Regions from separate parts of the Brevibacillus sp. NSP2.1 genome, predicted to be linked through region 4. Evidence: riboswitches for the same ligand, from Rfam matches in the RefSeq annotation. Region 4 holds a riboswitch; each other region holds the start of a gene.

Region 1 (3,734 bases), 120 kb from region 4:
TGCTGACATCCAGACGTGCCTTGAGCGTTTTCAGCCCGCGCATGACGAGCCAGCAATCCTGTACCCCAAGAATCGCGCCCATGCCGTTCTGGATCAGGTACAGTTGCTCGCCGAGCGCGGCGTCGCGCGTCACTGCCAGCCCGGCAACCACGTCGCTGTGGCCGCCGATAAACTTGGTCGCGCTGTGGATGACGACGTCCGCCCCCAGCTCCAGCGGCCGCTGATAGTACGGCGTCAAAAACGTATTGTCGACAATGACGAGCAGCCCGTGCTCCTTCGCAACGGCTGACACCGCCGCGATGTCGGTCACTTTCAGCGTCGGATTGGACGGCGTTTCCAGATACACTCCCTTGGTCGCCGGAGTAATCGCCTCCCGCACGGCCTCTGTCTGGGTCGCATCGACAAACGTAACGGAAATGCCCATTCTCGACAGCACGCGGGTCAAAAAGCGGAAGGTGCCGCCGTACACGTCCTCCGCGACTACGATATGGTCGCCAGCCGAAAACAGCATGAACACGCTGGAGATCGCCGCCATGCCGGACGAGAAAGCAAAGCCGCGCGCGCCGCCTTCGAGAGCGGCAATCGCTTCCTCCAGCGCGTGTCTGGTCGGATTGCCGGAACGGGCGTAGTCATACGTGCCTGGCTGGTCGAGATCAAACTGGTGAAACGTGGAAGCCTGGTAAATCGGAACCGACGACGCCCCTGTGAACGGATCGATGCAAGTAGAGCCATGCAAAACCTTCGTTGCGAAATTCATCGCGCAGCCCCCCCAACGACAAGACTTGCGTCCAAAGCCTGAAACAGATCAGCGATCAAGTCTTCCGGATGCTCAATCCCGACCGACAGCCTCAGCAATCGGTCACAAACGCCGACATACTCCCGTACTTCCAGCGGAATGTCAGCGTGGGTCTGTGTCGCCGGATACGTACACAACGATTCGACGCCGCCAAGGCTTTCCGCAAAAGAAACGATGCGCAGATTTTGCAAAAACAAGCCCACCTGCTCCGCAGACCGTACCCGGAATGAAACCATACCGCTATAACCGCTTGCCTGGCTCGCCTGGATGGCATGCCCGGGGTGTTTTTGCAGCCCTGGGTAAAACACTTCGGCGACAGCCGGATGCTCCTGCAGCTTTTTTGCAACCGCGAGCGCGTTTGTCTGATGTCTTTCCATGCGCAGCGCCAATGTCTTCATTCCGCGTACCAACAGCCAGCTATCTTGTGGACCCAATACCGCTCCGATGGAATTATGCAAAAACCGGATTTTTTCCGACAACTCCTCGCCTTTTGTCACGATCAGTCCGGCCAGTACATCGTTGTGGCCACCCAAGTACTTCGTCGCACTGTGCAACACGATATCTGCGCCAAGCTCCAGCGGGCGTTGACAATAAGGGGTCATGAACGTGTTGTCGACTATCGTCAAAAGTCCATGCTGCTTTGCCAGCCCGGCGATTTGGCGAAGATCGGTAATCTGCATGAGCGGATTCGTCGGCGTCTCGAAGAAGATCGCCTTTGTCTCGGCTCGCAGCGCGTTTTGCACCGCTTCCAGGTCGCGCAAGTCTACGTACGTAAAAGACAGGCCGTAGCGGGAAAGCACCTGCTCAAACAAGCGATACGTCCCTCCGTACAAATCGAGCGACACAATGAGATGATCTCCCTGGGAAAACAGCCCCATGACCGTATGAACCGCCGCCATTCCCGATGCGCAGGCAAAGCCCGCATCGCCCGATTCTGCCTCGGCGATGGCTTCTTCCAAAACCGTGCGGGTCGGATTGGCCGTGCGTGTATAGTCAAAGCCTGTGCTCTGCCCCAATGCCGGGTGGCGATATGCGGTGGCATAGTAGACAGGAAAGCTGACCGCCCCTGTTTTTTCATCTCTGCCTACGCCTGCTTGAATCAATTTTGTTTCCAGTCTCATACGTAACTCTCTCCCTCCAATGATGTACGAGGGGCATGAAAAAAGCCCCCTTTCCTCTGAAAGAAGGCTTTGTTTACGTCACCGTAAGCAAGACCTTCTCATCTTTCAGAGTTAAAAAACTCTGCAGGAATTAGCACCATTATCTCCCCGCATGAACGAACATGCAGGTGATTGGTTGCCGGGCATCATCGGGCCAGTCCCTCCGCCTCTCTGGATAAGAAGTTTTGCTATTCAATTTGAATGACCTAATACTAAAGGATACGGCGGTTTTTTGTCAACAGGATTTTCCACTGTTGTGCGGCCGTCTTGACTAGGCGTTTTTCAGCGCAGTCATGACCTGGTTGTCCAGCTTCGCAGCCGCGTTTTTGTCGTACGTCTTTTCGTATTGCGGTTCTACGGAAATGCGCGAGCCGTAAAACATGACGTCTCGGACGGAGTCAATCGCGATCTCCACCAGCGCCAGCTTCAGCGGAACGCCCTCCAGCCGCTCGGCTTTCACTGCGGCGCGTCCGTTGATCGCAAAAGAGGAGCCTGCCCCGATCAGATGCAGGACGACCTGCGGCTCTTTGGCAATATTGGCGAGTATGCGCGAGCGGTTATCCACGGCAAAGCGGATGAGTCCGCTGTTCACCGCCAATGTCCAGGACAAGGAGCTGAGCGATGGCGCTCCTGTCTCGTGATCGACGGTGCCGAGCGTCACAAATCGCTCTTTTTGCAGGAGCGCGAACAGTTCTTCCGACAAGGTTTGGGATACGGTTTCAGCCATTCGGATGCCTCCTCGTAAACGGTAGTACGTCTATTGTACCCCTCGCATCTGCCATTAGGCAAACGTTTCCTCCACGCCTTGATTCTGCCTGTTTTTTTCCCTACACTGGTAAAAAACAAAGCCGTACCGGATAAGGAGGTTGGAAAAAGTGGCACCTACGCCTACAGACCGGCTTATGCACAAAATCGACCAGGTCCTCCACGAGCTGCAGGAAGTGCGGAAAATGAACGAGCGCATGGACAAAATCGCCATGTTTTTGGAGGATATCCGGCTCGCAGACGTGATCCAAAACTACACAGCCCCGCGCAAGCTGCTCTGGATCAATTTCCTCGCAGGGCTTGCCCGGGGTCTTGGCTTGACGATTGGAACAGCGATCGTGCTGGCGCTGCTCGGCTCGCTTTTGACGCAGTTTCTCTCGATCCCTATCCTCGGCGATTACATCCGCGAGCTGGTCGAGTATGTTCAGACTTACAAGCAGCCGTAAACGAGACTACTTGCCGCTTCTTTTGCCGCGGTCGTCGTCATCGTCGTCGTCGCGGTCATCGTCGCGGTCATCTTTGTCGCCATCTTTCCATTTGCCGTCGTAGTTTTTCCAATAGCCGTATGCTTTTCCGTTTGGATAGTGGTGCTTGTCTTTATCCTTGTCGTCCTTATCGTCATCCTTCTTCGGCACGGCGGTAATTTTCGTGCTCAGCGCGATGTCCGCCTGCTTTACCAGCTTGTCTTTCGCGTACAGTTCCAGATGGACGGTTTTCGCAGCAAACGAGCGGTTTTTGTAGGTAAAGGTCACGGTGTATTCGCCCTTGTCGTTTGGCTTGATCTCCTTTTTCTTGCCGTCCGGGGTGACGACGACAAGCTTTGCTTTTTGCTTCTCGTCCCAGCCCTTGACGGTGCCTTTCAGTTGAACGGACTTTTTCTTCAAATCGTGCACTGCCGTTCCGGCAATGGCATAGGCCGCGCCAGGGTCTTTGTCCGGTGGGTTGACGACATCGACTTTGATCGTGTCGGAGTCGACTTTTTTCCCGTCTTCATATATTTCGACCAGCGCTTC
Region 2 (3,734 bases), 2.5 Mb from region 4:
GATCCGCCTTGAACTTCGCCGCGTACTGCTGCAACACTTCTGGCGTGTCGAAATCCGGGTCAAAGGTGATGGAAATGAACTCGACCTTGTCGCCGAACAGCTTTTTCTCCTTGAGCTGCTCTTGCAGCTTGGACATGTTGTACGTCGTCGCCGGGCAAATGTCAGGGCAGTTGGTGAACATGAACTCGACCAGCCGCACCTTGCCTTTGCCTTCCGAAAACGTAAACGAAGTGCCGTCACTGTTGTCCAACGTAAAATCGGCAATCGGCTTCATCACGGGAATCGGCTCTTTTGCCATGTATTTGTAGCCCAACACGCCTACAATCGCGAGGATAATCACGCCTGCGAGCACCGTAAACCAATGGCGCTGCAACGCGGATCCTTGTTGCTGTGCTCCCTCACTCACGATTTTCTTCCTCCCCTGCTTCTCTCATGCGTCCGCCGCTATACCGCGTAAAAGCGCATGTTTCTTTTTGTGTGGAAAACGTCTCGGCGTTGCCAGTGCGGTCGTGACCGTATGGACCGTACGGCTTACACTTCCTTCTCGCCAGGCCAAGCCAGCATGCCGCCGACCATATTGGCAGCGTCAAAGCCAAGCTCACACAAATATTCGGTCGCTCTGTGGCTGCGCGCACCGCTGCGGCACACCATGACGACCGGGATCTCCTTGTCCAGCTCGTCGATGCGATGCGGCAAAAAGCCGAGCGGAATCAGCTTGGCTTCTTTGATATGGCCTTCGTTCCACTCCTCCACCTCACGCACGTCAATCACCTGAAGCTTTTCGTTGGCCGCGAGCTTTTCCAGCAGCTCCTGCGGGGTAATTTCCTTCACGCCATGGCTCATCGCGTATGTTCCTCCTATATGTACAATCGTTTGGTCGTTTTCTGCCACTCCCATCATATCATAGGGCCATGCCATTTTCTAACGACGCGGGCGGCGAAAGCGCGGAGATATAGGGACAAATTTGTGACAGTGTGAGGGTGGGTTTGTTTTTGGACAGGGAGATGGTTGGTCGGTACAGGCGGGTGACACATTTACAAAAATAACCATTCTATATATGAAGACTACTATACAAAACAGCATTCTCTTTTTGGTTTGGAAAAAGGCGGGTGCAAAGAAACGCAGAGCACCCTTGGAAAAGGAGGTAGTTTATATGGTGTACGTACTGGGAATTGCTGCTGTTTGTACGCTATTTGCCGTTCTTTTGTATGTGAAAAAAGGAAAAGCCGCGCCTGGAATCAGCCACGCCTCAAGGAGTGCGGGGCATCAGCCTGCAAACCACGTCAACAAGGCGTATCACACAGGTACTTTGGACGTCATGGGAAACAGCATGAACGGGTGAGCATGAACAAATCTCTCAACGCCTCAATCCCACCAAATCCAACCTGATAACTCATTATTGATTATTGACAGCGAAGTGTGGTTTTTCATACAATTATGACAACAACTGAAGCAACAGTTCATCAAGAGCGGTGGAGGGACAGGCCCTGTGAAACCCGGCAACCAGCAAGCGTGCCTTGCGCGGTGCTAATTCCTGCAGAATCCATAGATTCTGAGAGATGAGTGCACACCCGTGTATAGCCGGAGCCTTCTTCTCCTCAGAGGAATGCTCCGTTTTTTTATCCCTAATCCCCATATATAAAGGAGAGATAAGCATGTCTGACCAGCAACAATGGAAACCGGAAACCCTCGCTGTACATGGTGGACAAGAAGTAGATCCCGTAACAGGCTCGCGCGCCGTTCCGATCTATCAGACGACTTCCTACGTCTTCCGCGACACGGAGCACGCCGCCAACCTGTTTGGCTTAAAAGAGTTCGGCAACATTTACACCCGCATCATGAATCCGACCCAGGACGCCTTTGAAAAGCGCGTGGCACTCCTAGAAGGCGGCGTCGGTGCTCTGGCAACTTCCTCTGGTCAGGCAGCGATCACCTTTTCCATTTTGAACATCGCCCAAGCCGGGGATGAAATTGTCGCATCCAGCAGCTTGTACGGCGGTACGTACAACCTTTTTGCGCACACTTTGCCGCGTCTTGGCATCAAGGTTCACTTTGTCGATCAGTCCAATCCGGAAAACTTCCGGGCGTTCATCAATGAGAAAACAAAGGCGCTCTTTTGCGAGACGATCGGCAACCCTCGCATTGACGTGGCGGACTTGCAGGCAATCGCTGACATCGCGCACGAAAACGGCGTGCCGCTGATCGTGGACAACACGTTCGCTTCGCCGATCCTGTGCCGTCCATTCGAGCATGGCGCAGACATCGTCGTCCACTCCACGACCAAGTTCATCGGCGGGCACGGCACAGCGATCGGCGGCATCATCGTCGATTCCGGCAAGTTCGACTGGAACAACGGCAAATTCCCGGGCCTGACGACACCAGACCCGAGCTACCACGGCGTCGTCTATACGGAAGCAGTCGGACCGCTCGCCTACATCATCAAGGCGCGCGTCCAACTGCAGCGCGACATCGGCGCAGCCGTGGCCCCGATCAACTCCTTCCTGTTCCTGCAAGGTCTGGAGACGCTGCACCTGCGCATGGAACGCCACAGCCAGAACGCCCTGGCCGTAGCCCAATTCCTCGCCGCGCATCCAGCGGTCGAGTGGGTCAGCTACCCTGGCCTGGAAGGTGACGCCAACTACGCGCTGGCACAAAAATATTTGCCAAAAGGCGCTGGCGCCATCCTCACCTTTGGCATTCGCGGCGGCGTGAAGGCAGGCAAAACACTGATTGAATCCGTGAAGCTGTTCTCGCACCTGGCCAACGTGGGCGATTCCAAGTCGCTCGTCATCCATCCGGCCAGCACGACGCACCAGCAGATGAATGAGGAAGAACAGGCGGCTGCCGGGGTCACGCCAGGGCTGATCCGACTGTCGGTGGGCACAGAGGCGATCGACGACATCATCGGCGATCTGGAGCAGGCATTGCAACGCGCCGTTCAACCTTCTACTGTCAACTAAGTTTGCTTTTGTCTCGTAAAAAGTGGCACGCAACTCTCGCGGGAGAGGCGTGCCGCTTTTCTTTTTTCGGGTGCTGTCTTCTGCTTGCTGCTTTCAGGCGCTCGCCCCTCTTCCTGCCACACTCAACGATTCTGGTTCGAAATCCATCTAACCAGTCATACGAAAAATATTGAATTTACAATTCAAAACATTTAGAATGAGACGTACTACAAATACTGGAAGGATGATCCCCTCTTGAAAGTATGGAACATCGGGAGCGAACGCACGACCTACGAGGTGCAATTCGCCTTTTCGCCGCTTTTTGAAGCAGCGCTGGGCATCGCCGTTGCCACTTACGAGCAGATTCATCACACGCTGGAGCAGCCGCCCGCCCACTGGCGCGAGCTAATCGAGGCGCTGCCTCCTGCTGTCCAGCGCGAGGTCGCTTACGCCAAGGCGCACAACACATGGAAGACGCTTTTGCATCTGCTTCACCAGTACCGCCAGCAGCCTTTTGCCGAGCTGAAGTCGTTTCTTGGCTACGTCAGGCAGTTGCCAGAGGAAGAGCTGCGCTACCAGGCACTGCCTTTTTTGGGCGAAGCGCAGCAAGCTTCCCGGCGAAAAGCCGCGCAAGGAAGCAGCGCCGATCGCGAACTGTTGCAGGCGGCCTGTCGCAGCCATCTCTTTTTCGAACGGTACATCGCCCATATTACTTCGGTGGACGCGGAGGAATTGCGCCAGCACCTGCTCGTGCTGATGGAAGGCTGGTATCAGGCGCACATCGAGCCGCAGGAG
Region 3 (3,734 bases), 1.3 Mb from region 4:
GTTTTTGATAAAGTTGACCAGCACCTGCTTGAACTCGTCGGGATTGGCCATGATCGTGACGGGCTTTTCATAAGCTTGCAGCTCCAACTCGACGTTGTTCATGTTGGCAAACGGCAGCATGACCTCGCGGACGACATGGAGCTGCTCGCATACGTCGATCAGCTCGGTGCGCTCCTTGAGCGGCTTGGACAGCGCCAGGTACTCCGTCAAAATCGCTTCCGTGCGCTGAATCTCGTCCATGCTGATGCGAATGTACTGATCGGTTTTCGCAATGTTTCCCGGGTCCTCCTGGATCAGGCGCAAAAATCCTTTGACGGCCGTGAGCGGGTTTCGCACCTCGTGCGCCAGTGAAGCGGCGACGTGGCTCATCGTCTCGATTTTTTCGTTTTGGGCATGGCGAATGAACAATTCCTTGTCTGATACGCATTTGCTAAATAACGACATCAACAGCCAGATGCCGACAAAATTTTGAACGGGAATCACAAGCACATGATAGGGAAGCTGATGGGATACATAGGTGGGAAAATTGAAATAGGTCAACCCCAAATCTATCAGGGAAAAAAGCGCACCCGTCAAAAGAGTAAACAGTGTTTTCCGATAACTGGCTTTGTAGCGTTGATATATCAGGAGGGAGATTGCAAACGTGGCGGCCATTACGAGCATGGCGACCCAGGTGCCTTCGCCGCCCAGATAAAAGCGGTACAGCGCTGATTCGATCAGCACGATCAAGGCGATTCGTACTCCGCCGTAGATCAGAGCGAAAAAGACGATGACGTGCCTGATGTCGAAAATGATTCCTTCGTTGACGCTCGAAGCGAAGGTCATCGCCAGAAACATGCAGACAGAGCTGGTTACGAGAATAAAGCAACGGCTATAGTTACGCATCCGGTCGCGGTAATAGATGTTGAACAAAACAAACGGTGTCAAGGCAAAAAACATTTGCAAGATTAGTTCTTTTAGTAGACTCATTAGACATCCCCATCGCAAATTTGCATGGCTTTTGCTTCAATCTACAAGGTTTCGACAAGACCTTACATAATTCCTCCAAAATTTGGACATCGAGTTGGGATTATTTTGGAGGACAAAAGCTTCAAAAACCTAGTTGACAGATGGGTAAAACAAGGATTATAGTCTGTATATATTAATACAAACGTTGCGAAAATAAAAACTACTCTTATCCAGAGAAGGCTGAGGGAATGGCCCTATGATGCCCGGCAACCTAGCTGGCAAGATCACCGTCTTGCGAGCCAAGGTGCTAACTCCAACAGGTAGCGATACCTGACAGATAAGAGGCGCGAATCTTGTCGATCAAGCCTCTTTCATCTGTTGAAAGAGGCTTTTCCTATTGGAAGGTCGTCGCCTCCTCAGCTTGAAGCTCAGCAGGAAGAAAGAAAAAGGGGGATTTTTCGATGAAAAAGAAACTGGGTCTTGTCACATCAATCGTACTGGCTGCGTCGCTGGCCTTGACCGCTTGCGGCGGGGGAGCGGACACCCAAAATCAGGCGGGAAGCGGCGCTTCCGGCGGCGAGAAGGCGAAGCGCATTGCCTTGATTATGCGCCAAAACGTCGGCACGTTTTCTGCCCAATACATTAACGGCGTGAAGCAGGAAGTCGAGAAAAACGGCGGCGAGCTGACCGTATTCAACGCAGATACCGATTTGTCGAAAATGGCCTCCAACCTCGATGCTGCGGTGAACCAAAATTTTGACGGCATCCTGATTGACCACGGTACGGCGGAAGCGCTGCAGCAAGGCACGCAAAAAGCGGTCGACAAAAAGATCCCGGTTGTGCTGTTCGACACCGATATCAAGCTGCCGGGCGTCCCTGTCGTCGAGCAAGATGACAACAAGCTGGCCGAGTTGAGCCTGGAAAAGCTGGCTGCCGATACGGGCGGCAAAGGCAACATCGTGAAAATTTGGGTAGCGGGCTTTGCGCCGATGGAAAAGCGCCAGGTAACGTATGAAGCATTCCTGAAAAAATACCCGGATATCAAGGAAATCGCCGCGTTTGGCTCGGCAACGAACAACACCGCGCTGGATACGCAAGCGCAGATGGAAGCGATTTTGAAAAAGTATCCGAACAAAGGCGACATTACAGCCGTATGGGCATCGTGGGATGAATTTGCCAAAGGGGCAACCCGTGCGATCCAGCAAGCAGGACGCACCGAGATCAAGGTGTACGGCATCGACCTGAGCGACGAAGACTTGCAACTGATCCAGGAGCCAAACTCTCCTTGGGTCGCGACAGCAGCGGTAGATCCGTCGAATATCGGACGCATTCACGCGCAGACCGTTTTCCAAAAAATGAAAGGCGAGCAAGTGCCAGACAGCGTGAAGCTGAATCCGGTGCTGGTCAAACAGGAAGACTTGCCAAAGGATAAAAAAGTAACGATGGGCGATCTGTCCCAATACGTACAAGAGTGGGGCAAGTAAGCAAATAGAGCTGGTTGGTTTGGCTATTCCCGTTGCTTTTGTCAACGGGAATCTTGTTTATTTAGGGGGTGCGAAAAGTGTCCAGCTTGCAGATGAAAGGGATTGTGAAGCAGTTTTCCGGCGTGCCTGCGTTGCGCTCCGTCGATTTTGAAGTCAAGGCTGGCGAGGTGCACGCGCTGCTCGGAGCGAACGGAGCGGGAAAAAGCACGCTGATGAAAATTCTTACAGGTGCGTATCAGCCGGATGGCGGCAGCATCGCGATTGACGGCAAGGACGTCTCGATCCAATCGCCGCAGGATGCGAAAGCGTTGGGCATCCAGTGCGTCTACCAGGAAGTCGATACGGCGCTGATCCCGTATTTGAGCGTGACGGAAAACATTTTGCTCGACCAGATCGTGTCCAAAAGCAGCAAGGGACTCATGAACTGGCAAGGGCTGCACAAGGAAGCGGAGAGCATTTTGCAAAGCTTCGGCTTTTCCATCCCTGTGCGCATGCTCGTCGAGGAATGTACGCTGTCCGAAAAGCAACTGATCTTGATTGCCCGCGCGACCGTGCAAAAAGCGAAGTACGTCATTTTTGACGAACCGACAGCCCCGTTGAGCACGAAGGAGAGCGAGCGGCTGTTTCTCATTATCGACCAGTTGAAAAAAGCAGGCGTCGGGATCATCTACATTTCCCATCGGCTGCCGGAAATTTTCGAAATCTGCGACCGGATCACGGTCATGCGCGACGGTCAACTGATTGCCACGAGCGAGACGGCCGCTACTACGATGGATGAAGTCATCGGGAACATGCTGGGCAAAAGCTTCGAGGAAGAGTTCCCGAAAGTGGAGCTGCCGATTGGCGAAGTGATCCTGGAAGCGGCCGGAGTGGCTGGCGGCAAGGTGCGCGGTGCGGATGTGAGCGTTCGCGAGGGCGAGATCGTAGGCGTCGTAGGACTTGTCGGGGCAGGGAAGACGGAGCTGGCCCGGCTGCTGTTCGGAGCGGATGCGGCCGAAGCTGGCGAGATCAGGCTGAAAGGCAAGGCGGTACGCCTGCGCTCGCCAAAGGAAGCCGTGGATGCAGGGATCGTCCTCGTCCCGGAGGAGCGGCGAAAAGAAGGCATTTTTGTCGAGGAGTCGGTGAAAAACAATTTGTCTGTCTCGACTTTGTGGAAATGGTCGCGCCTCGGGTTTGTCCGCAGGGGAGTCGAGGCGGGGCAAGCGCGGGAGCTGGTGCAGCGGCTGGGTGTGAAGACAGCGGACATCGGCCAGCTCGTCGGCCACCTCAGCGGGGGGAACCAGCAAAAGGTCGCAATCGGCA
Region 4 (3,734 bases):
CAGACACCGCTCGTCGGATTTGACGAAAATGCGTATGTTGCGCAAGCTTTTTTTCAGAAACGCGACCTGGCCGATTTGCTCGAAGAATATCAGGCTGTTCGGCAGTCGACGCGCGCTCTGTTGCGGGGAGTGGCAGAGGAGGCGTGGACGCGAACAGGGACGGCCAACGGCAACAAACTGTCCGCACGCACTTTGGCCTATGTCATTGCCGGGCATGAGGCCCATCACTGTCGCATATTGCGGGAAAGGTATTCACTGTAGACGGTATGCAAAAGCGAACCGCGTTGATTTGATTCGTCCCTTTCGCTTGTTTATTCTACCATTTTTCAGGAAAAGTAGAATAGAATGGTAGTAACGATTTGCAAAATTGCATACGGGGGAACAGGTTCCTTGCGGCGATTCGCTGCTAAGGATAATAGGGAAGCTCGGTGCAAATCCGACACGGTCCCGCCACTGTAAGAGGGGAGTTTCGCGCACACAGGCCACTTGTCCAGCCGCTGGACAGGGAAGGCAGCGCCAGACGATGATCCCGAAGTCAGGAGACCTGCCTGTTTCAACAACACTGATGGACCTACGGGAGATAGGGAGGTGTTAGAGGACTCGCCATACTGGCAAACGGACAAGGATGTCTATTGCTTGCCTGCGCATTTTCTAACGATCGGATCTTTTTTCGATCAGTAGAAAATGCGTTTTTTGTTTTGGGGAGAGGAAATCGGCGCTGATTGACCGTGAGCAACTCAAAGGAGGGAGCAGCATGGTTCAGCTTTTCATCTGTCAATGGTGCGGTTATGTCGAAGAACGAGAGCTGTCGGGGGAAAGCGAGGAAGGGCTGGTCCGTTGCGTTTGCTGCAGTACGGAGGAAGTCGAAAGCGTTTTTGCCAGGTGAAGGCGACCGTACATTCGGAACGGTTGTCCCGTTTTTGGCCGTATCTGAACCGTTTCTGACCGCATCTAGCCTGGTTAAAAACGAAAAAGAATTTTGTTGACGAATGCTTTGGAATTTCTTAGAATAGGCTCAACAGCAAACAAAGTTCTTATCCAGAGAGGTGGAGGGTCTGGCCCGATGAAGCCCGGCAACCGTTGCGTAGAGCGACAAGGTGCCAATTCCTGCGGGGCGTTTTCGTTCCGAAAGATAAGAAGCGGGTACATCGTAGCAGTTATGACGAACCTTCTTCTTAACGAAGAAGGTTTTTTGATGTTTCCGCTCAACAAAGGCTTTCTTTTCCAATAAGCTTTTCGCTTGGCCGCTTTCTCGACGAGAAAGAGCAAAAATTCATAGTTTTCTTTATCCAGAGAGGCGGAGGGACTGGCCCGATGAAGCCCGGCAACCGTTACACAGCTTGTGACAAGGTGCCAATTCCTGCAGGGCGGAAGCGTCCTGGGAGATAAGGAGAAGGATTTCGTTGATGCCAAAACCTTCTTCTTAGCGGGAAGGTTTTTTCTTTTTACGAAAATATTGCTATGAGGTGGTAGAAATGAGCGCAGGTGTAGTCAAGGTAGGGCTGCTTGGATTGGGAACAGTAGGGGGCGGCGTCATCAAGACGATTCGTTCGCAGCAGGAGAAGCTGGCTGCGAGATTGGGCAAGCGAATCGAAATTGTCAAAGCATTGGTCCGCGATTCGGAAAAAGAACGGGCCGTTCAGGTAGATCCCGCGCTTTTGACCACGGATTTTGAGGACGTGTTGAAAAGCGATGTGGACATTGTCGTCGAGGTGATGGGGGGCGTCGAGCCGACGTATGACTACGTCCGTGCCTTGATCGAAAAAGGCTGCCACGTGGTGACGGCGAACAAGGAGCTGCTTGCCAAACGTGGCACAGAGTTGGTCGATCTGGCAAACCGGCATCAGGTCCATCTGGCCTATGAGGCGAGCGTGGCAGGCGGCATCCCGATTTTGAGCGTGCTGCGACAGTTTTTGCGCACGAACGATATTCAAGGAGTGCGCGGCATTCTCAACGGTACGACGAACTTCATCCTGACGAAAATGGAAGCGGAGCAGCTTCCCTATCAGGAAGTGTTGAAGCAAGCGCAGGAGCTGGGGTATGCGGAAGCCGATCCGCGCTCTGACGTGGAAGGATTCGACGCGATGTACAAACTGTACATTCTCGCGCAGCTTGTGTACGGAGAATCGCTGCCGCTTGCAAATGTCGTGCGCAAAGGGATTGCCGATTTGTCTCCTGGTCACATCCGTATCGCAAACGAGCTGGGCTACCGGATCAAGCTGATTGCCCAGGCGCACAAAACAGAGCAAGGAATCCGGCTCTCGGTTCAGCCGACCATGCTGCCTGTCGCTCATCCGCTGGCGCAAATTCAGGATGCTTTCAACGCTGTTCAGCTTTCCGGAAACATCGTAGGCGATCTGCTGTTTACGGGCAGAGGCGCAGGCGAGCTGCCGACGGCAAGCGCCGTTGTCGAGGATTTGGCTTATTTGTTGACGCAGCCGTTTACCCCGCATCCGGCCTGGAAGGAAAAAACGGCCGAAGCGCAGCCGGGTCAATGGCAGGACGAGCGCGTGCTGTGTTATCTCGAAGGCTCGTGTCTCGCTGCGACGCCTGATCGCGTCCTGCATTTCTTGCGCGAGGCGGGCGTGACGGTGACGAAGCTGAAAGTCCAATTCGATCTGGGCGGAGTATTGCGCGCGGGGTTGATCGTAACAGGGATTCGCGAAGAGCACGAGGAAGTGCTGAAAAGCGATTTTGGCCTGTCCGTCCGCTGCTTCCCGCTGCTGGAAACGGCATAACCCGAAAAAGCGGCGCAAAAGAAAAAACGGGCAGGCAGCAAGGACGAATGCCAGATGGATGGCGTCCTACTGCCTGCCGTTTTTGTCCGAATGCTTGGGGGGATCAGGGGCGGAGCCGTTTTGCTGGTTTCCCGGGAAGACGGCTTTTTCCCATTTGGTCATGAAATAGCCCGAGAGCAGAAAAACGCCAATGGCTGCTACGGTAATGATGGCTCCTGTCATGCTCTCCCTCCTTTTGCTCGTAAAAGCGGTCTTGCTATGGTTTACGAATAAGGCTTGGAGAGGTTTCAGCCAAAAGAACAGGGATGCGCCCGTTTTTTCATGAGCGGCTTCCGGCTGAAGTGGCGAATAGGACGGGGGTTATACTATGCCATGCTAACTTCCCCGCACGCGGCCCTCTGCGTCAATCTGGACGTTTTCCGAGAGCGATTCGATTCGCTTGCGCAAAGCGGCTCCATCTGTGGCGTTCATCGGCACGGCTTGTCCCAGTTCGGCGTGGAACGGAAGCATTGTCAGGTCGCAGGCGGCGTTTTTCGTACAGCTTGCTTGCAGCACCATCGTTTCCCACGTTTTCGGCTCGGTCGAGCGCGTGAAAATGAAGTTGCCCAGGCTGTAGGCGATCCATTTGCCGCGATACTGCTCAAAGCCTTGCAGCACGTGCGGATGGCCGCCGACGATCAGGTCAGCGCCTGCGTCGATGTACGCCTTGGCGAGTTCTTTTTGATGATCGACGGGAAAGTCTTCGCGCTCTTTGCCCCAATGGGCGATCACGACGACGAGATCAGCCTGTGCTTTCGCCTGCTCGATGGCTTGGACGGCCAAGGCGGGGTCGTAGGTTCCCGCCAGTCCCGGCCCGTTTTTTTGCGCGAACCAGCTCACTTCCGGTATGACCCGGCTGAATCCGAGCACGGCGAGCCTGATGCCGTTTTTCTCCACAAAAACAGGCGCGAAGGCGCGGGTGGCATCGACTCCGCCCCCGACATAGGCGATCCGGTG

Evidence for each region. Region 4 has a riboswitch for S-adenosylmethionine ahead of M655_RS10830 (homoserine dehydrogenase). Riboswitches for the same ligand answer to the same signal wherever they lie in the genome.
Region 1: another riboswitch for S-adenosylmethionine. It lies ahead of M655_RS10255 (aminotransferase class I/II-fold pyridoxal phosphate-dependent enzyme); the one in region 4 lies ahead of M655_RS10830 (homoserine dehydrogenase).
Region 2: another riboswitch for S-adenosylmethionine. It lies ahead of M655_RS25960 (homocysteine synthase); the one in region 4 lies ahead of M655_RS10830 (homoserine dehydrogenase).
Region 3: another riboswitch for S-adenosylmethionine. It lies ahead of M655_RS03985 (sugar ABC transporter substrate-binding protein); the one in region 4 lies ahead of M655_RS10830 (homoserine dehydrogenase).

What each region holds. Positions count from the first base shown of each region.
Region 1 covers NZ_CP048274.1:2,036,834-2,040,567, reverse strand. The annotation lists gene M655_RS10260 (trans-sulfuration enzyme family protein) at 1-757, opposite strand, end outside; gene M655_RS10255 (aminotransferase class I/II-fold pyridoxal phosphate-dependent enzyme) at 754-1,917, opposite strand; SAM riboswitch class I at 2,013-2,138, opposite strand; gene M655_RS10250 (pyridoxamine 5'-phosphate oxidase family protein) at 2,228-2,683, opposite strand; gene M655_RS10245 (DUF5665 domain-containing protein) at 2,859-3,167, shown strand; gene M655_RS10240 (hypothetical protein) at 3,174-3,734, opposite strand, start outside.
Region 2 covers NZ_CP048274.1:5,270,811-5,274,544, forward strand. The annotation lists gene M655_RS25945 (SCO family protein) at 1-406, opposite strand, end outside; gene M655_RS25950 (rhodanese-like domain-containing protein) at 532-843, opposite strand; gene M655_RS25955 (hypothetical protein) at 1,154-1,342, shown strand; SAM riboswitch class I at 1,458-1,566, shown strand; gene M655_RS25960 (homocysteine synthase) at 1,656-2,960, shown strand; gene M655_RS25965 (ArsR/SmtB family transcription factor) at 3,195-3,734, shown strand, end outside.
Region 3 covers NZ_CP048274.1:815,413-819,146, forward strand. The annotation lists gene M655_RS03980 (ATP-binding protein) at 1-969, opposite strand, end outside; SAM riboswitch class I at 1,172-1,292, shown strand; gene M655_RS03985 (sugar ABC transporter substrate-binding protein) at 1,410-2,432, shown strand; gene M655_RS03990 (sugar ABC transporter ATP-binding protein) at 2,510-3,734, shown strand, end outside.
Region 4 covers NZ_CP048274.1:2,159,614-2,163,347, forward strand. The annotation lists gene M655_RS10825 (DinB family protein) at 1-261, shown strand, start outside; cobalamin riboswitch at 367-566, shown strand; SAM riboswitch class I at 1,032-1,139, shown strand; SAM riboswitch class I at 1,283-1,392, shown strand; gene M655_RS10830 (homoserine dehydrogenase) at 1,476-2,738, shown strand; gene M655_RS10835 (hypothetical protein) at 2,805-2,960, opposite strand; gene M655_RS10840 (CapA family protein) at 3,114-3,734, opposite strand, start outside.